DNA from 2 places in the Thalassotalea ganghwensis genome. Region 1 is predicted to be linked to the other one. Evidence: riboswitches for the same ligand, from Rfam matches in the RefSeq annotation. Region 1 holds a riboswitch; the other holds the start of a gene.

Region 1 (10,241 bases):
CAAAATAACGTGGGCGAAGTTTGGTTAATCCAAATGAGCATACACTAATGCCACGAGTGTTAAAAAAAATTGCCCCTTTAGTTAAGGTTTTAGGGCTTTACGCTACTTGTGTTAAAACCCCATCGTTTTGCCCGCTAAACTTTAAATCTTTTGCCTTGATTATCGTCATGTTATTACTCTTTGTAAATTTTATACAAAGATCAACAGACCCTAGTGTGCAGGCAAGTATTTTTTGTCGAAATTGCTACTAAATGTTAACCACGGATAACTAACATAAACTTTGACGCTAATCTGATGTAGTATATTTGAAAAATCAATGCATTGAATGTGCATTAGCAATGATGGTTTCTATAGCAAAAACATTTGATCAACAGTATTGATGACAAGTATAAGAGATAACGAGATAAAGGGTTTTATAGTGAAAAGTAAGGTCGTCAACTTTAATAACAAATTTAGTTTATTCAACGAACATTGGTCACCACGTGTTATTGCTCAGATGAATGATTACCAGTTTAAGTTGGTCAAAGTAGCAGGAGAGTTTGTCTGGCATGATCACCCAGATACTGATGAAGTATTTATTGTCATTGAAGGCGAACTTACGATTGAATTTAGAGATGAACGTGTTTGCTTAAACGCTGGTGAGATGTATGTGATCCCCAAAGGTGTCGAACATAAACCAAGCGCAAAAAACGAATGCAAAATCATGATAGTAGAGCCTAAAGGCGTTATTAATACCGGTGATGCGAAAAGTGAGTTAACCGCCGAAAATGATGTTTGGATCTAAAATCACATTAATGGAAGAGGTAGTTTTTATTTAATAAAATACATTAGTGAAGGTTAAATTCATTTATAGCTGATTAGTCATTATAAAAAAGAGTACTCGTTATGCCCGTTATTCGCCTGTTACCTTTGTTACTTATGTTAGTTATTTCCGAAGCTGTTTTAGCGAAAGAAACCTTTGAAGTGCGTATGACGATTTATGAGTCAGGAAAGCTTATTGCCAGCCCAGAAGTTATTGTAACTGAGGGGAAAAAAAGTGATATTGAGATAAGTTTACCAGGGCAAGCTCCATATAAATGCTCTGTGGCTATCACTAGTACTGGCGCAGATAAAGTTAATGCCGTCATTAACTTTGAATCTGATGAAGTAACTATCAACCCGGAGTTTGAAGGAATAACGTTAGGGCAACGTACTGAAATGATTATCAATTCAATTAAAGTAAGTTTGTTGATACATTAGTACCTACTAATCTTTTAAAAGTCCTAATTTGTCAACTAGCGCGATAAAGCGTGGATGTTGATGTAAGCTGTTAAAAGCGGGCTCAATTTTTAGTTTGAATACCTGAAGCTGTGATTGTCGCTCAAGTTTTTCTAGTATATCGAGGGCTTCATCATATCGGTGAGCAAAAGCGAGCAGCTCAGCTTGGTTGTATTTAGTAAGTTGATCCTCAATCATTGAAAGAAAATAACTGACGGCACTTGGAATCCCATCGGCAATTAGCTTTTGTTGAAACGTTTCTATTTGTCGCTGGCTAAGTTGGTAGCTTTCAAATAAGGCAGGAGCAATCGATGCCAGTTTATCTGCTTTGCCTTGCGCCATATATATCCAAGCACTTGCGCTGGTTACCCACTGACTCGAATTCATGTAAGGGCTAATGAGATCAAGCTCATCTAATGCTCCCTGGTAGTCTTGGGCGTAATAAAGCGAGTTGTAAAGTGAGGCTTTATTGTATAAAAGAGGACTTACTTGCTTCATGTGTTCAATCATGTTTTTCGCCTGTTCAAACTCTTCAATGATCAATAGATAGGTGATGTACCATTCAATGATCATGGTATCTTGATTATTCAACGCAAATGCTCGTTGATAAAAGGGGGTAGCTTTTTGAGGAGCACGATGTAAATACAGGTGAGTTAATGCCATATTTAAGTTAGCGTAAGCGTTATCGGGTGCCAGTTGATATGCTTTGTTGGCAAAGCGAGCTGCGGTATTTATGTACTGAATAGTTTTGTTTCCACCAGAAAACGCTTTTAAGAAATGTACTTGAGCAATACCCGCATACGCCTGAGCAAAGTTACCATCATGCAAGATAGCTTCCTGATACAAGGTTTGAGCTTGTTCAAGGTCGAACTTATTGTGATAGTAACGAGCTTTTAAATAGGTAGTAAAAGCATCGCTGGCGATTGGCTGGTGATTAAAGGATTGGTGTTGCACTGGTTGTTTATTGAAGCGTCGTGCTAAGGCATTTGAAACTTCTAATTGAAGATCAAAAATATCGTGTAAATTGCTTTGAAACTTTTCACTCCAAAGGTTTTCATCCGTGCTAGTGTCAATTAACTGAGCAGTAACTTGTAGGTTTTCGCCATCTATATGCAAAGATCCTTCAAGCACTAGGTCAACATTTAATTTTTTGGCAATTGCGCCAATGGTTTCTTTACTCTCCTTAAACTTATAAGACGAGCTTCTAGATATTAAAGCAATATTATCTTCTTTGACCAGTCGGTTTATAATAGCTTCTGTTAGGCCATCGGCTAAATATTCAGCAGCATCTGAAGAGGCTAGTAGCTCAAATGGTAATACCGCCAACTTTATTTTTTCTGAGCTTGTACTTTGATGGTTAAGATTAAAAAAGACAAGAAGACAAAGTGCCATAAAAACAATAGCAACTAGCACGTTTCTTTTGCTAGATGTTATCGAATTTCCTGTTAAGACATGCTTATTGTCGTTGGTTTGATCTGTTTGCTTATTTTGTTTCGCAGGCTCATTGAGCCACTCTAACGGGGCGATCAATTGGTAACCTAAACGGGGAACTGTTTTTATATATCGTGGTTCTTTAGGAGAGTCTCCCAATAATTTGCGCAAACTGCTGATAGCTACATTTAGTACGTCATCTGAAACGACTTGCCCTTGCCAAACGTTATCAAGTAATTCGTTGCGTGATACCACCTGGTGATTATTTTTTGCCAAATAACACAGTAACTGCATTATTTTATGATCAACTTGTAATGTATTTTGATTAGATAGGGTGGAGTTTGTCGGATCAACAATCCAAGACCCGATAGTAAATTTATTCAATGTCTTCTCTTAACCAAATGCTGCTAGTAGAGCAAACCAGCAATCTCATTCTGTATTGGTAGCGTAACAGTCAGACAAATGAACAGCAATAACGTTGTTATTTTTGTTCTGATCGAAATGGTAAGCAAAATTTACTGATTCTTCGAAGAAGTTAATAGAAATATTAACTATATATAAAACAATAAGATACACCTAAATTAGAATATTTTAGTTTCTCTTAAGGACTTATTAACCTGCGTTTGAGTAAATGATAGCGACTTTTATCTAAGTTATTACACGTCAAAAAGTTAATAGCTATGCTACGGAGAAAAAAATGGAAAACTCTATCAAGAATATCAATCACAAAAGGTACAATGGCTTTAGTCGACAATTAATGTTTAGTTTATGCGCAGTAACGTGCACCGTAAGCGGTTCGCTTCAAGCACAGCAACAAAAAGACTTTTCATTATCATTCTCACCAGACGGTAAGCAAATTGTTTATTACTCATATCGTGGTGACGCGTTACCGGATTTGTATATCGCTAATGCGGATGGAACGCATGAACGACAATTAACTAGAACAGAGAGTATTTGGGAAATTGCACCACGCTGGTCACCTGATGGCAGTGAAATTGTTTTTTCAGGTGGGCCGTCAATGCAAGATTTGGAAATATTTTCAATTAAGCCAGACGGAAGTGATTTAAAGCAATTAACCGACGGGGTCGGGAATGGTCATACGGCGTCTTGGAGCCCTGATGGTAATATCATCATCTATAGTCGTTTTGTCGATAAAGATAATGTAGAAATTCGTTATATCGTTAAAGATACTGGTAAAGAACAGCTGATGACTCAGCCCAATACCGGGCGAAACACTAACCCAATTTGGTCACCGGATGGTGAAAAGATAGCGTTCGCCTCTAATCGAGGAGCAGATGGTGATGATAATATCTATGTAACAGACCCTCATTTTAAAGAGATAAAACAAATAACCTACGATAAGACTCGTCAAGACTTTTTAACGTGGGCACCCGATAGCCGCCATGTTCTCTATAGTGCAAGTAATAAAGGGGGGAAGCATGATATTTTTTCTGCCAATATTGTCGATGGTACGATAACCAATAAGACGAAAAGTAACGATCATCATGAATATTTTACCGCGTTTCATCCAAATGGAAGCTGGGTTTATTTCGATAAAGGCAACTGGGAAGTAAATTTCTTCACTCATAAAGGAAAATGGCCAAATCAAATCGTTAAGGCTGAGCAAGTAGGCGGTAAAGATTGGGTTGATACCATTGCGATAATGGAGCAAGAGTTTTTAGCGCCAATGATTGGTAAATGGAAAGGTATTTCAACCCATGGCAGTTCAAAAGGGCGATTTGAAGAAGTTGCCAATTATCAATGGGGGCCTAATAAAAAATCTATTCTTGTTGAGCTTGAACTCTTCTGGGATGGTAAAAAATATGGAAACGCTACAGGTTTATTAGGACTTGATCGTAAAACTAAAACTGTTTACTACAACTTAGTGATGGAAGATGGCACTGTAGTTATGCAGCAGCAACGTAATGCTGGAGAATCTACTAAGTGGGTGATGGATGTAACATCTGCCGGAAATAGTCGATCGCTCCCCAAACAGTTCAGAGTTGAATACTCTCGCAATAATGATCATTGGAAAAGTGATATTCTTGTCCCAAATGGAGAAAATTGGGAGTTAATGGCAGTACATGAGTTTACAAGATTGAATTAAGCAACTGCATGCGCGGTAGGCTTGCCTTAAATAGTCTACCGTGTGTAATAGCTTTTGAAGAATAGGAGTATGCAATATGTTTAAGCATTCATTTTTAGTGGTCATGTTGCTATCTTTTTACCCATTATTACTGGTAGCCTATGATGAAATACCTAAAACGCCGCATGGCGAAATTCTCTACTACCAAGGGCAAGGAAAGGGTAAAGGTCATTTATTTTTGTTTGACTTATCAACGGGAACGTCAAGGCAAGTTGGACAATCAGGCTCTCGTCCTGACCATTACCCTAACTGGTCTCCTGATGGCAAGCATTATGTTTTCGAATCTTACCGAAAAGGTGGTTGGCATGTTTGGATAGGTCAAATCGATCAATTAGCAGCTAAACGAATTACCCAAGTGCCGGCATATAATACTGACTATTATGAGTTTGACCCCACTTTTAACCATAATGGGAATGAAGTTGCCTACTTAAGAGATGGACAGTTGTATCTTAAGTCTTTAATAACCGATAAAGAAAAGCTTTTAATTCCAACACATCAGGATTGGGTATTTACTGCGCCAAGCTTTTCTCATGACGGACAATATATTGCCGTGACAGGGATTTCTAATCGCGAGCAGGTTATGCAAGTGTATCTAATTAATCTTAGTTCGAGGGAGATAAAGCAATTAACACATGAATTAGCACGGGTTTTTGCGCCGGTATGGTCGCCAGTAGAGAATAAGCTTATTGTGCACAGTGATAAGAAAAACGGTGTTGGCTTATATCAGGTCGATATAATATCTGGAAGATTAACGCCAGTTCACTCGCAACAACAACTTGCTTCTGCTCAGATTAAGCCAAGTTCGTTTATTGATCCTTGGGATAATGGCTGGGGTGCAATAGAGCAATACAGGGCAAGTATATCGCCGGATGGTGATTGGATCGTATTTTCAAGTACTGTTGATGGCGATAGAGAGTTATTTGTATCGAGGGTTGATGGAAGTGATATTCGGCGGCTAACTGTTCGACAAGGACTCGATGCACAGCCAGCATGGCGACCGCACGTGATAAACTGAACCAACCTCAGTATTATTTGCACAGATTAACATAGTTAGTTTTTTAATAGTTGAATAATGTTAGATTGAATTTTGCCAACGTGTTGTCTGACGTCAAGTGTAAAGCGCATATATGCATTTTGGTTGATTTTTACTCAGGGCAAATCATTGTATATATGCAAAGTTATTTCTATTGCTTTTCATAGTCCATCCTTATTGACTATTCGTTTAGGTAGGTTCGTTTAAAGACGAAAATAATGCAATAGACGTCTAAAAGTCTGTTGAAATTATTTTTAATTTAAGGTTTAATAGCAACGCTTTCGTTAGAATAAATACTCAATTTAGTCTAATCGAGCACCAGAAGAGGTGCGATAGCCAGGTAGTTTTCGTGAGGAACCACAATTCCAAAGACTGAAAATGAGGGGGACTATCGCCGAGGACGATAACGATGTGGGCGTTATGGTTCGGTCACTAGGGTTGAATCCCTAGGATTGTCACCTCTGCTTAGTAACAGGTAATACTAAGTAGAATAGGGTGGAGAGCTTCTGGCTGAAAAGACAAGTTGCTGCGCCATTGTGCGCACCTTTCCACTCAGTCATGCTCTTCCTTAATGTTGTTAGGCTAATTAACAAATAGCCATAGGGAGACCTTATCAGATGTCAAATTTAACCGTCGCCAAGTTTGGTGGTACGAGTGTTGCAGATCATCAAGCGATGTTGCGTTGTGCTAATATTATCGCAAGTGATAGCAGTAATCGCGTTGTGGTCGTTTCTGCAAGTGCAGGCGTCACTAATTTATTGGTACGCCTTTCGCAAGATAACGTCAGTGAAGCTGAACAAATTGATATCATCGGCCAAATAAAAGCAATTCAATACAATATTACACAACACCTTGACAGCCAAGTTGAGCTTAATCGTGAAATCGATGGTTTACTCAATGAACTAGCAACGTTTGCGAAAGCCCAAGCATTGAACCCATGTGGGCGAATTGCCGACGCTATTTTAGCGTTTGGAGAGCAAATGAGCTCACGTATATTCGCTAAAGTATTAGGCTCGGTAGGTGTTAGCGCTGAATACTTTGATGTTCGACAAATTATGAAAACCAATAGCGTGTACGGCAAAGCAGTTGTTGATATCGAAAAACTTGGCGAATATACCAAGCAATTACTCTTGCCAAAGTTGGAAAGTAACGTCATTGTCACGCAAGGTTTTATTGGTCAAGATGATGATAAATACACGACAACGCTAGGTCGAGGAGGTTCAGATTACAGTGCCGCGTTACTTGCTGAAGCATTACATGCTGATAACCTAGCGATATGGACCGATGTTGAAGGTATTTTTACTACCGATCCTCGTATTACTGATCAAGCGCGCGCTATAAATGAGATTAGCTTTGGTGAAGCTGCTGAGATGGCAACCTTTGGTGCAAAAATTTTGCATCCAGCAACATTGATCCCAGCGATGAGACAAAATATCCCCGTCTTTGTTGGTTCAAGTAAAGAGCCAGAAAAGGGCGGAACACGCATTCAACGTTCGGTAGATTCAAAACCTATTTATCGTTCTATTGCGCTCAGAAGAGAGCAAACACTCGTGACGGTAAAAAGCCCGGCAATGCTACATGCTAGTGGCTTTTTAGCGAAAGTATTTAATGTTTTGGCTAAACACGAACTGAGTGTAGATTTAATTACCACTAGTGAAATTAGTGTCGCAATGACCTTTGATAACCCTACAGGGTCAACACAGGCGTTACTTAACACTACGGTAGTACAAGAATTAGAGCAATTGTGTGAGGTTACGGTTGAACACGGTTTATCATTGGTAGCCGTTATCGGCAATAAAATGCATCAAACTAATGGTGTGGGTACTAAGTTATTTGAAGCAATATCGGGGATAAATATCCGCATGATTTGCCACGGTGCTAGTGAACACAATTTATGTTTCTTAGTCGATGAAAACAGTGCCAATAGCGCAGTAGAAAAGTTACACCGTACCTTATTTGCTTAACTAGCTTCACTTAATTAACTTGCTTAATTAACTACAAAAAAGAGCATCAAAAGATGCTCTTTGCTTTAACTAACATGTATTACTCATACGCTAGCGGATCAACGGCGTTATTATCTCGAAATGCTTCTAAACGTTCTTGGCATGCACCACATTTACCACAAGCTTTTTCCCGTCCATTATAACAAGTCCACGTGTCGCTATAATCTAGCCCCATGTTTAAACCATCGGTTAAAATGTCAGTTTTTGAGACATGTAAATACGGACTAAAGATTTCAACTGGCTCATAGTTAGCAATTTGACAGACGTCGTTCATCTTCATAACAAACTCTGGTCGACAATCAGGGTAAATGGCGTGGTCACCAGAATGGGCACCATAATACACTTGGCTTGCGCCAACAGAAACGGCGTAGCCTACCGCTAAAGATAGCAAAATCATGTTGCGGTTAGGCACAATTGTTGATTTCATGTTTTCCGCTTCGTAATGCCCTTCGGGAATATCGATATCATCGGTAAGTGACGAGCCGGCGAGTAGTTGGTTAATCGCTGAGATATCGATGACCTTATGAGCAACATTTAACTGTTGGCAAACTTTGGCTGCACACTTCAACTCTTTAACGTGACGTTGACCGTAATCGAAAGACAGTGCGTACACCTCTTTACCGTCTCTTAATGCACGATTGAGCACGGTAAATGAATCCATGCCACCTGAAAAAATAACAACAACTTTGTTGGTCATTTGTCGACTCTCTTAGGGTATAATAAATAACGCGCGCATTTTACGTTAAAATTACCAGTCAATAAAGTTAAGCGGTCAATATGAGTCATCACTATAAAATTAATGAGCTTTTCCAAACGATTCAAGGGGAAGGAGCTTTTACTGGTCAACCATCAATATTTATCCGTTTACAAGGGTGTCCTGTCGGCTGTTCATGGTGTGATACTAAACATACTTGGGAGATTAAGCCTGATTTAAGTGTTAGCGTAGACACTATGCTTGCAAAAACTCAAGAATCGGAACATTGGTCAGCAATGACACCTGAAGAAATCATTAGCTTATGTCACGACCAAGGTTATCAAGCTAAGCATGTCGTTATCACGGGGGGGGAGCCTTGTATGGTTGATTTAACGCCCTTATGCGATGCTTTACAGCAACGCGGTTTTAGCTGTCAGATTGAAACGTCAGGTACGTTTGAAATAAAAACAACACCAGAATGCTGGGTGACAGTTTCACCTAAAGTAAACATGAAAGGTGGTTACGCGATACTAGATAGTGCTATGCAGCGTGCCAATGAAATTAAGCATCCAGTGGCTACAGAGCAACATGTAGACGATCTAAAAGCATTATTGGCTAAACATGCAATTACCGACAAACCAGTTTACTTACAACCTATTAGCCAAAAACAAAGAGCAACTGAATTAGCAATACAAACCTGCATTGAAAATAACTGGCGTTTGTCGATACAAGTGCATAAGTATATAGGTATTGAATAGTTTCCACCTCGGGTGTTACTTTTCTTTTGATGAAGGAAACTTCATGGTCACCGCAACACCATTAGGATTGTGGTGATTAAATGCTTTTATTTCGCCTTGATGAAATTGACAAATTAGTCGAGCGATATAAAGCCCAAGTCCTAAGTGCGGTTGTTCACCTTGATTTTCTTCTCGAACAGAAACCATTGAGTCAAACAAACGGTGTTGCATTTGCTCAGGCAACAAAGGGCCATTATTGTCGATAGTGATGATAAGATTTCGATTTTCGTAATTTACGTTGATGGTAACGACGTTATCGTTAGTAAACTCAGCACTATTTGCAATGACTTTATCGAGCAATTGGGCAAAGTGTTCAGGAGAACCGTCTAAAAAGTAGCTGCTTTCTGTTGGGGTAATTAGATTGAAGGTAATATCAGGGTAAATTTGCTGATACCCCAGGACACAGCCTTTAACAACATTGAGTGCATCAAATTTAACCCGCTCACAACTCGATAACATTTGCTCAATTCTGGTTACTTCACTCATTGACGTTAAAATAGCATTTAACCGCGCAATGCCGCTTTGAGCTCTTTCAATATACGGTTGGCTTTGCGCTGGAATAGGATGTAATGAAAGGTTTTCTAGTGACGTTCTCACCACGGCTATCGGCGTTCTTAACTCGTGAGATAAACGTGATGACATGCTTTCTAAATAATGATTGTACTGACTTAGCCGGCTAACGACTTGCGAGAAACTACGCGATAAATCGCCGATTTCATCATTTGTGTTTGATGGCGTAATCGCCGTTGTGATTCTGCCTTGGGCATCGATTGCTTGCTCGGCTTGGTTACGCAGGGTTCTAATTCGGTAAGAAATCCTCGATGCAAAAATTAAAAAGACAATCGCGCTGATCACTAAAATAGCTAAAATCGCGCTAAAG
Region 2 (10,241 bases), on a different contig from region 1:
TTTTCACTGACATATTGCTTAACATCGCTCACGCTAATTTTCGCTAAACTTTGCTCTGTTGGAAAAATATTACCGTAGGCATGATTACCAAAAATTTCTTTATAAAAAGCTTGGTTAGCTTGATTTCCTGGTTGCGATAGCGCGACTTTTAATGAACGGTCACGGTTAGTTTTTAGCAGCGCTAGGTCACTCTCTGCATAATTAGACGACAATAACATTTGTGCAATAACGCTGATAGTCTCGCCAGCAAACTCACTTAATACATCGGCACCAATCCAACTTCTATCCATAGCGACTGACGTATTAATTTGTCCCCCCATACTTGCCGCTTTTTCAGCAATTTCTTTGGCTGACAACTCCTTCGTACCTTGCTTGAGCATTTCATAGCTTAAATCAGCAAGCCACGGTAACTCGCCATCATCAACATTACCCGTATTAGTGATCAGACGAATCGTTGCTTTGGGTGTTTTACCGTAAGGTATAAAGGTTACTTTTAAGCCGTTATCCAACACCATTTGGCTGGTTTGGGGTAATTGAAAATCCGCCGGTTTTTTACCCTCTGGCGGCAGTTCTTTAGCGGCATTGACATTAACAACGAATAAAGTCGTCAGCAATAACGCACTATACTTAAATACTTTCATCACTTATTCCTTCTCATTCGCTGAATTACTTGCTTTAGTAGGATCTTCTCCAGGTGTAACCGTTAAAATGGTGCGGTTGGTTTTACGTAAGTATTCCTTTGCCGTCTCCATAATCAGCTCAGGGGTTACTTGCTTGAAAGAAGCCTCTAGCGTATTAATTTTTTCAGGATTTTTATCAAACAACGTAAAGCTTGCTAATAAATCAGCTTTACCAAAGCCATACATGCCGTCCATAGAATCAAACAAGTCAGAACGTATTTTAACAATTGCTCGGCTCATTTCTTCCTTTGTCAGAGGTTGCTCTTGCAATCGGGTAATAACACTATCAATCGCTTCGGTGATTTGGGCTTTAGATACTGAATCATCGTGGGTAAACGAACTCATCCATAGCATTGGGCCATTGTAATTAAACATATTCCCTAAAAGATAATTAATACCACCGCTGACACTGCCGGTAATTTGTTTGTTCTTCACTAACTCTTGATACAACAAGCTATCCTCGCCTTGCACCAAAATTTGGTCAATAATGCCCATGGCAAAATACTCAGGGGTATCTCTTTCTGGCATTTTATAAGCGAAAGCATAAGCGGGTTTGGGCGCTAATTTATCAAACTTATTAAAACTGAGTTCTTTTTCTTGACGCAGTTCAGTTAAATCAGGCGCTGGGGCAATTTCTGCTGATGGGATATCCGCAAAATATTTGTTTACCATCGCTTTAGCTTCTTCAACATCAATATCACCGACCACCACTAAAGCGGCATTATTCGGTGAATAATACATGTTGAAAAAGTCATCGACATCTTTCAAATTCGCCGCGTCGAGATCTTTTAAGTCACCGTAAAAGTTGTGAGAGTTATACCAATTACTAAACGCGTATTGAGGCATATCCAACCAAGGGAAACCACCATACGGCTGGTTAAGCACATTAACTTTCACCTCGTTTTTTACCACACCTTGCTGATTGGTTAGGTTTTCTTGGGTAATTTGCAGACCTTTCATGCGATCAGCTTCTGCCCATAAAAAAGTCTCTAGCTTGTGAGACGGAACAATTTCAAAATAGTTAGTAAAATCAAAGCGAGTTGAGCCGTTTAAAACCCCTCCATTAGCATTAACGAGCTTAATGAACTCCATCTTACCTAGGTTTTCAGAACCCTGAAACATCATGTGCTCGAAAAGATGAGCAAAACCAGTACGGTCTTTAGGCTCATTACGAAAGCCGATATTATAGTAAACCGCTACCGTCACGGTCGGTGAGGTGCTATCCGGCGACAATACCACTTGTAAACCATTGTCTAATGTAAAGTACTCAATTGGCACATTAAAGCTGGCGATGGCCTGCTCTTCGCTATTTTTTGCTGCTGACAATGTTTTTACTGCACTATCAACAACCTGTGTTGCGTCATTCGCGGCAGATGAAGCTTGCTCAGTTTGTTGTGGTTGACCACACCCCCCGAGCAATGCTGCCATTAAGCAACAACTGATTAAAGTTTTCTTGGTCGCCATATTCTTCCCTTATTAGAAGTTATTATTTTAGTCTTAAAAAAAGAGCTTGCTAGAAATAGCAAGCTCAGTCAATAACTTCGTAATATCTTGAAAAACTTTTTCGTTATAAAATTGTTAATAGCGAAAAACAAATTACGGCTTAAATATCAAGGTCCTTATAATTTGAAGAAATTAGTAAACACTTTATATAACTCAGTACCTTGATTTACGCTAGCTGAGGCAAAATGAAGTATTGGTAAAACTTCGATATCTAACGACAAATAATGCAAAGGATCGCCATCACCATAGTTATCCATTCTTAATATCCTTGCTAAGGGTTGGCCGGGCGCTAACGGCTTACCAAAGTCGGCAAGATAATCTACCATCCCACCCATTGGCGAATAATAGGCTTTGTAGTCTTTCAAATAACACGCATAACGAGTGATATCTTTAGGAAAATACTCGTTAGCATCAATAACCCCTTTGTGTTGCAGATAACACATTATGCTTTTGGCATCCTCTAAAGCAACATCGAGATCTATCTGCTCTTGAGAGCCTAACTCAACCGTGAAGCTCTCTTTATTTAAGCTTTTATCACGAATGGAAAACTCAATGCCGAGTTCTGCAAATGCTTCTTGTAAATGCCACCATGGACAAAATGTCGCTTCATCAAGTGCACCATCAAACTGATTAGGGATCAACAGGGTATGTTCAATATCAAAAAATCTGGCACTGTCTTTTGCATATTCAGGGCAATATAAGTGCTTGCTCGATATAGGTCCTGTATGTAAATCTAACACTAAGTCCGCTTGATGTGCCAAACGTTGTAATTGATAGGCAATGCGTTGTCCTGTCGTCAAACCAAACGCATTGTGCTCTAGCTTCCTATCAATGGTTTCGATCATTAACTGCTTGAAATTGTTTTCGATAGTTTCATTGTCTTTACCAATACTTTCGCGCACAAATGGTTTAATCAATGACGCATCGAAATGATACATCCGATTCCAATTCACCCCTGTAATAGGATCAAATCGGCCCAGTGTGTATTCACCATTTTTATGATTACAGCCAACGGGGTTTGCATAAGGCACTAAAGTAATGTCGCCCAACGGTTTAGTGTCTTTAAGCAGCTCTAACAATTGAAAAATAACCGCGTTGCCTTGTACTTCTGCTCCATGCATGTTTGCTTGAATATAAACACTCGGCGCATTGCCGTGTCCTTTTAAGCGATATACAGGTACGGTTAATTTTGCGCCACTGGCCATCTCGCCAACATGCATAACTTCTTTGGTAAAATTACTCATTTTTCATACTCACAACAATAGAACTTTACGCTAAATACCAAGCTGCAGGCCGAGCAGAACGGACCTCTACCAGTCGCTGGTTTTCAATAACATATTCAGCTGCAATTTGATGACATAAAAAGAACGGCATACTCTCAGTGAAGCCATAGGCTCCCGCGTAACCGAACACGAGTTTATCACCAACATTAACGTCACTAGGTAGCGCCAAATGGCCAAGTTTGTCCATGCTAGTGCACAAAGGGCCATGAATATCGAACGGGACGAATTCAGCTTGAGAGTGTCGCGCTAGACGCACTGGAAAAGGCTGCTCAGTTATTGCAGGGCGAAGCAGATGATTAATACCCGCCGACATGACCAATTGCTCTTGTTGGTAGTTGGTTTTTCGATCAATCACTTCTGCGACATAATAGCCACATTGAGCAACGGCAAAACGCCCGAGTTCTAACCACAACTCTTCTGCACCAGCTTGAGCTTTGATAGTTGCCAGATCATCAATAATTTGTCGCCAAGATAGCTTTTGTCCTTGCTCCAAATAATCAATACCAAGGCCACCACCAAGATCGAGTATTTTTACCTGCATGCCAATACTTGAAGCCATTGCCAGTAGTGGCGGCACCATTTGCTGCCATAGTTGGTACATTTTTTCATTGCTGAGCATATTGCCCCATTGAAAAATATGCAGACCACATATATCTAAGCCGGTAAATTCTGATACCTGAATCGACTGCCACTGTGCTACCGACAACCCAAATGGCGTTAAGGTATTTCCACCTAATGGGTTTTTTTCGCCCTCCTGCCATTGTAATTGTACGCGCAGCAACACTTTGGGGCATTTACCTAATTGTTGAGCTAACTCATTTAACCAAGTTAATTGGTTCAAGCTTTCAACGACAAAAATATTAACGCCTTTTTCTAAAAATTCCTGTAATTGCTGGCGTGACTTGGCAGGCCCAGTGTTTAAAATGCGTTCAGGTGTAACCCCCTGAGCAAGTACCTGTTCAAGTTCACCCGAGCTTGCGACATCAAAGTTAAAACTTGCCTGATCTAAGCATTGAATGACCCGTGATAATGGATTGGCCTTAACCGCATACCATAACTTTATAATTTGTTGATCTTGCAAATCACTAAGGTGATGTTTCAATGCATCTAAATCATAAGCAAAATAAGCCATTTCATCTTTATTGGCTGAAACGTGCTGCTCAAAGAGCGAAGATAATTGAGGCGGCAACCAAGGTTCAGTTAAACAGGTATTTTTCATCACATTGCCTTAACGTAAAACAGATTCTAAGGCTAACGATGCATCGCTTTTTTCATCGCGATATTTAACAATCAAGGCACAAGCCATATTTAAGCCTTGTGCCTTTGCCCAGTCACCCGCGACAGGACGAGTACCAGGCACAACCACTGCACGCTCAGGGATATCCGCACCTTTTTCTAACATGACTTGGTTTACACAGTCATAAACCGGTACCGACGCAGATAAAAATACGCCAGGTGCTAACACGGCACCTTTCTTAACAACGATACCTTCAACGATGACTACCCCCGCACTCAAAAAAGCATCGTCTTCAATAATCACAGGGCTTGCGCCAATAGGTTCAAGTACGCCACCAATTTGTACGGCAGCAGATACGTGGACATTTTTACCGATTTGCGCGCAAGAACCGATCAACGCATGACTGTCAACCATGGTACCAGTGTCAACGAACGCGCCAACATTAATATAGGCTGGTGGCATAATAATGACACCTCGAGCGACATGAGCACCTCGACGAACAGAAGAACCGCCGGGCACTAAACGCACGGCATCATCGCGAGTGAACGCCCGTGCTGGTAAATTATGCTTATCAACAAACCCTTGATAGATACCATCAAACTCTTCATTTTCACCGGCTTTAAAAGCGGCTAATATCGCTTCTTTGACTTCTACATTTGCCTGCCAGTTACCGTGTTGATCCTGATTTGCCGCGCGAATAGTACCTGCTTCTAATTGATCTAAAACTTCTTGCCAATTCATAATTAATTTGCTCCAGATAATGCTTGAGACTGACGTTGCAGCCATTGAGAAATAAGATTGTCTTGTTCGGCTAAACCATCATTGGCAGCCAATTCTTGTTCTGTAAGAGGGGGACGCAGAGTTGAATGAGCAATCATTCCTTTACTCGCCATCAAAACCTTAACAGGTATCGGACTAGCAACTTGAAATAGCGCATCAACGGCGTTTTGCCATAATGGAAATAATCCTTGCGGTTGACCAGCGATGGCAAGCTCTACATAGCGTTTTGCAGCTTCAGGCCAAACATTACTCGACACCGATACTAAACCGCATACTCCTGCACCTGCTAAATAGGGCATCATTGCATCTTCGCCACTATATAAACGAACATTCGGGCAGCGTTGTTTAAACGCTAGAAATGTTGTTAAGTCACCGCTGGCTTCTTTCAATGCCCAACAATTGGGATGATCTTTAAGCTGCTCTAAAGTTGTCACAGATAGGCCAACACCGCTGCGCGATGGCACGTTGTATAGCATGCATGGGAACTTAGCTTGATCGAGTAACGCTTTAAACCACTGAGTTTGCCCAGCAGGACCTGGTTTAGCGTAAATAGGTGTACCTAAAAGATAACCATTGATAGAGAGGCTATTGCAATAATTTATCCAGGCGATTTGCTCACTGAGTTGATAGCCGCCTACAGCAACCATTATCGGAGAAGTTAACGCCAATTGACAGACAAAATCGACAATAGCTTTGTGTTCAGCCTGACTTAACGCTAACCCCTCACCAGTGCTACCCAACAACAATATACCATTGCCGACTTTGTTCTGAAGCAAGGCATTTTCGCGCAGGCTATCAAAGTCGACGGTACCATCAGGGTGCAGCGGCGTAACTAACGCTGTCCAGACTTGATATTCATTTATAGATGACGTTGATTGATTCATGTCTCTCGAACTCATTTCGTTCGGAGAACTTATAGGCATTTGCGATAGCTACAGCCCTAGACATGGGGAGCAACTCGCAAAGGCCAGAAGCTCTCCACCATAACGTTCACTTAACTATATGTTAAGCACAGGTGACAATTGCTAGGATTCAACCTAAACAACCGACAATTACTTCACCAAAAAAGTAATCGCCTCGGCGTTAATCTCCATCACTAACTTTCATCAGAGTTTGATCTCTTCCAGTTAGCTACCTAGTTAACGCTCCTCTTCTGGCCCTTTTAGTTATTCGATTTTGCTTTGAATAAACGCTATAAATCGAATAACTGGAATAAGGGACGACGCTATTAGAACATTTATTCTAACCAGAAGCAATATCATCAACAATTTTTTCGACATTTACCCCCTCAACAATTCCCCTAATTACCTGACTTCAGCCCACAACTCATCAAAACGCAAACGGCTTAGAAATAGAGCCGCTATTGTCAAATTGAACTATTTTTATCAAAGCGAAGACACTTTTTTTGGTCAACAAGGGGTTGTTCAAGTACAATATCGAAAATTTTTTGGCTTAGGCACAGGGCGTATCAACACGTATGTACTTAACAAATATATGTCAGTTGCTGATGCGCAACGAAGATTTTCTCAGTGCCCAGGCACCCTTATTGGTCAATATGCCCAGCGATGATTTCGCAAAACACTTACAAACCATTAACCCAAGTTGTCAGCTAAGTTTTTTTGATAATAATTTTGCCCAACACCGTGCCCATTTATCATTAGCTAATGACGACGCAGATTGTCAATTTAGTCATTATTATCAATCAGAAAAAATTCACGATTTGGTGATCATTTACTTCCCTAAAAGCAAACAAGAATTACGTTACACCTTGGCAATGATTAATAGAAATATCACGCCCGATTCAAGAGTTTTAATCGTCGGTGAAAACAATGGCGGCATTAAATCACTAGCCAAGCAAGCCAAATCGCTATTGAATTATTGTGAAAAGATCGACGCTGCCAGACACTGTATTTTGTTTGATGTATCATTAAAAAATACCGATACTTCGTTTTCTGTTGATGACTGGTTTACTTTCTATCCATTAGATATCGGTAATACATCAATAACGGTTGCTGCGTTGCCTGGCGTTTTTAGTCAAAACAAGCTCGATATTGGCACTAAAGTACTACTTAATCACCTACCGGATGATCTGTCAGGGTCATGTTTGGATTTTGGCTGTGGCGCGGGAGTTATCGCGACATTACTTGCAAAAAAGTACCAAGACGTTACCGTGTCATTAACTGATGTTAGCGCCATGGCATTGGCATCGGCGAAAAAAACCTTAGCGTTAAACCATTTGAGCGGTGATGTTTTTGCTACTGACAGTCTATCTCATATCGATAAAACCTATCAGCATGTGGTATCTAACCCTCCTTTTCATCAAGGCATCAAAACAAACTATCAGGCGACAGAGCAATTTTTAAGTGGTATTCACCATCACATTGCAACGAACGGCAGTTTATTACTGGTTGCCAATAGCTTTTTACAATATCGCCCACTGATGGAGAATCACTTTAAAGCGATTGAAAGTATTTGCCAGCAGAATGGCTTTACGGTTTATAGAGCGCATAAATAAATGATTAAAAGCCAACTCATGTATTGCAATCTTGGCCAAATTCTACAATTATCAATACAAGAGCATTTATTCACTTGCGGATCAGATTGACATAATGATGACAGTGACCAACGTAAAATCGTTAAAGCGCATTCTTTTGGCGTTAGTCATGGGTGTCATCTTCTTTTTCTTTATCTTATCTTCCCTCTATATCAGTAAAACATTCATTGATGATAGCGATCGTCAAACAGAGCGAAATTTAATGTACTGGGCTCAGTACATTTCAATTTTAAGTAGCCCTTATCTCGTTGAAACGACCCAAAGTGATCTAAAATTAAAAAGTGACCTTTACGAAAAGCTCGAGCAACTTTCACCATTAAGATTGATTCGCGTTGTCGATATCTACACATATAGCCCCAAAGATAAAGTTGAAACACTATATTTAAGTTATGAACATGAAGGTACCTTTAACTTTAATAATTCAATACCTGAAGTCCAATTAACAACAGAAGAGCGAATTAAACTAGCATCTCCTCGTATCACCGATAATTATGCTGAAGTATTTTTGCCTATTCTAAATAGCAACAAAGAAAAAGTTGGTAATATTTATCTGCAAGCAAACAGATATTCAGGCTTAAGCCAGAATAACCAACTTCTGATCACCATTTCGATTATTTTTATGCTCATGTTTATTGTCATTTGGGTGGTGCTCAGTCGATTAGAAGTTCAAATAAGTTCACCACTAAAGCTGATAACGGCTCATATTCAAGAGATATCGAAAAGTAAAAATTTCACTAAACGCTTGCCGGTAATGGCCTATCAAGAAGCCGATGTAATTGCGCGAAACCTAAACACCTTGCTCAATCGCTTAGAAAAGCATATCGCTAAGCTACAACAAGCGGAGGAGCAAAGTGAAAAACGCAACCAAGAACTCGAACAAAAAATTACCAACAGAACAGCAGCATTAAAAGAGTCCAACCAAGAACTACTCTCTACATTAGAAAAGCTACATCAATTTCAAGACCAGCTGGTTGAAAGTGGCAAGATGGCCTCTTTAGGTGATATGGTTGCGGGTGTAGCTCATGAGGTTAACACCCCTATTGGCTTGGGCGTAACAGCATCAACACTGCTCGCTGATAGGCTAAATGAAATGAAGGAGCATTTCGATAATAAAACTCTGAGATCTAGCCAGTTGAAAAAGTTTTTCAACGAAGGACAAGAAAACGTTGGTATTATTTATCGAAATCTAAAACGTGCTGCTGAATTAATCTCAAGTTTTAAAAAAGTCGCAGTCGACCAAAGCAGTGAAGACATTAGACAATTTGATATGAATGAGTTGGTTAATGAAGTACTGCTTACCTTAGCGCCTCAAATCAAAAATAGTCCTTATCAAATTAACGTACATTGCCCGGAAAATCTGCTTATCTGGAGCAAGCCTGGGCCAATCAACCAAATATTGATTAACTTAATTCTAAATTCGATGCTTCATGCCTTTGAAGGCAGAGAGACTGGTGTGATTACTATTGATGTCGAACTTATAGAGAATATCGTGAACATTAATTACCAGGATGATGGCAAAGGCATAGATAAAGCGATCAGAAATAAGATCTTTGAACCTTTTACCACCACGAAAAGAGGCTCCGGCGGTAGTGGTTTAGGGCTGCACCTTGTCTATAACTTGGTGACTCAGGCGCTCGGTGGCAATATAGAAATAGAAAGTAAGCAGAATATTGGAACAAAATTTGAAATTAAATTTCCGCTTAGCTCTGGAAGTCATAGCATTTAGCGAATAAAATAGGCGAAAGTCGTAAAAATTTGATAAAAACGCTTTATTTTCTTGATATATAACATAACAACATCTTATATTAACAAATGTAAACAAAAAATAATCGGCCTTTTAGTTGTTGTGTATAAAGAATTAGGACGTTATTAATATCAAAACAGAAATATTGGATAATCTGACATGCAGAAACCTCACATACTGATCGTAGAAGACGAAGATGTAACACGTTTTAACCTACGCAATTTGTTTGAAGCTGAAGGCTATAACGTATCTGAGGCAATTGATGGTGCTAGCATGGATCAACAATTGCAAAACAATGCGATAAATCTAGTGATTATGGATATCAATTTACCTGGTAAAAACGGACTTCTTTTGGCTCGAGAGCTCACCAACAATAGCGAGCTAGGCTTAATCTTTTTAACGGGCCGAGACAGTGATATTGACAAAATCCTTGGCTTAGAAATCGGTGCAGATGATTACC

The links. A riboswitch is a leader RNA that binds a small molecule or an ion and turns the genes downstream of it on or off. The one in region 1 is predicted to bind lysine.
Region 2: it holds a riboswitch for lysine, as region 1 does, so the genes downstream of both, dapA (4-hydroxy-tetrahydrodipicolinate synthase) here and lysC (lysine-sensitive aspartokinase 3) in region 1, are expected to answer to the same signal.

Annotation. Positions count from the first base shown of each region.
Region 1 is NZ_JBQRUM010000027.1:13,283-23,523, reverse strand. It holds gene ACSLUH_RS18420 (cupin domain-containing protein) at 419-784, shown strand; gene ACSLUH_RS18415 (hypothetical protein) at 886-1,239, shown strand; gene ACSLUH_RS18410 (winged helix-turn-helix domain-containing protein) at 1,246-3,072, opposite strand; gene ACSLUH_RS18405 (TolB family protein) at 3,386-4,795, shown strand; gene ACSLUH_RS18400 (TolB family protein) at 4,872-5,849, shown strand; lysine riboswitch at 6,182-6,381, shown strand; gene lysC (lysine-sensitive aspartokinase 3) at 6,485-7,831, shown strand; gene queC (7-cyano-7-deazaguanine synthase QueC) at 7,911-8,567, opposite strand; gene queE (7-carboxy-7-deazaguanine synthase QueE) at 8,648-9,322, shown strand; gene pdsS (proteobacterial dedicated sortase system histidine kinase) at 9,338-10,241, opposite strand, start outside.
Region 2 is NZ_JBQRUM010000010.1:2,506-12,746, forward strand. It holds gene ACSLUH_RS11330 (M16 family metallopeptidase) at 1-641, opposite strand, end outside; gene ACSLUH_RS11335 (M16 family metallopeptidase) at 645-2,144, opposite strand; gene ACSLUH_RS11340 (succinylglutamate desuccinylase/aspartoacylase family protein) at 2,300-3,427, opposite strand; gene ACSLUH_RS11345 (PLP-dependent decarboxylase) at 3,453-4,685, opposite strand; gene ACSLUH_RS11350 (2,3,4,5-tetrahydropyridine-2,6-dicarboxylate N-succinyltransferase) at 4,695-5,444, opposite strand; gene dapA (4-hydroxy-tetrahydrodipicolinate synthase) at 5,447-6,367, opposite strand; lysine riboswitch at 6,447-6,644, opposite strand; gene ACSLUH_RS11360 (methyltransferase) at 6,961-7,998, shown strand; gene ACSLUH_RS11365 (sensor histidine kinase) at 8,093-9,763, shown strand; gene arcA (two-component system response regulator ArcA) at 9,941-10,241, shown strand, end outside.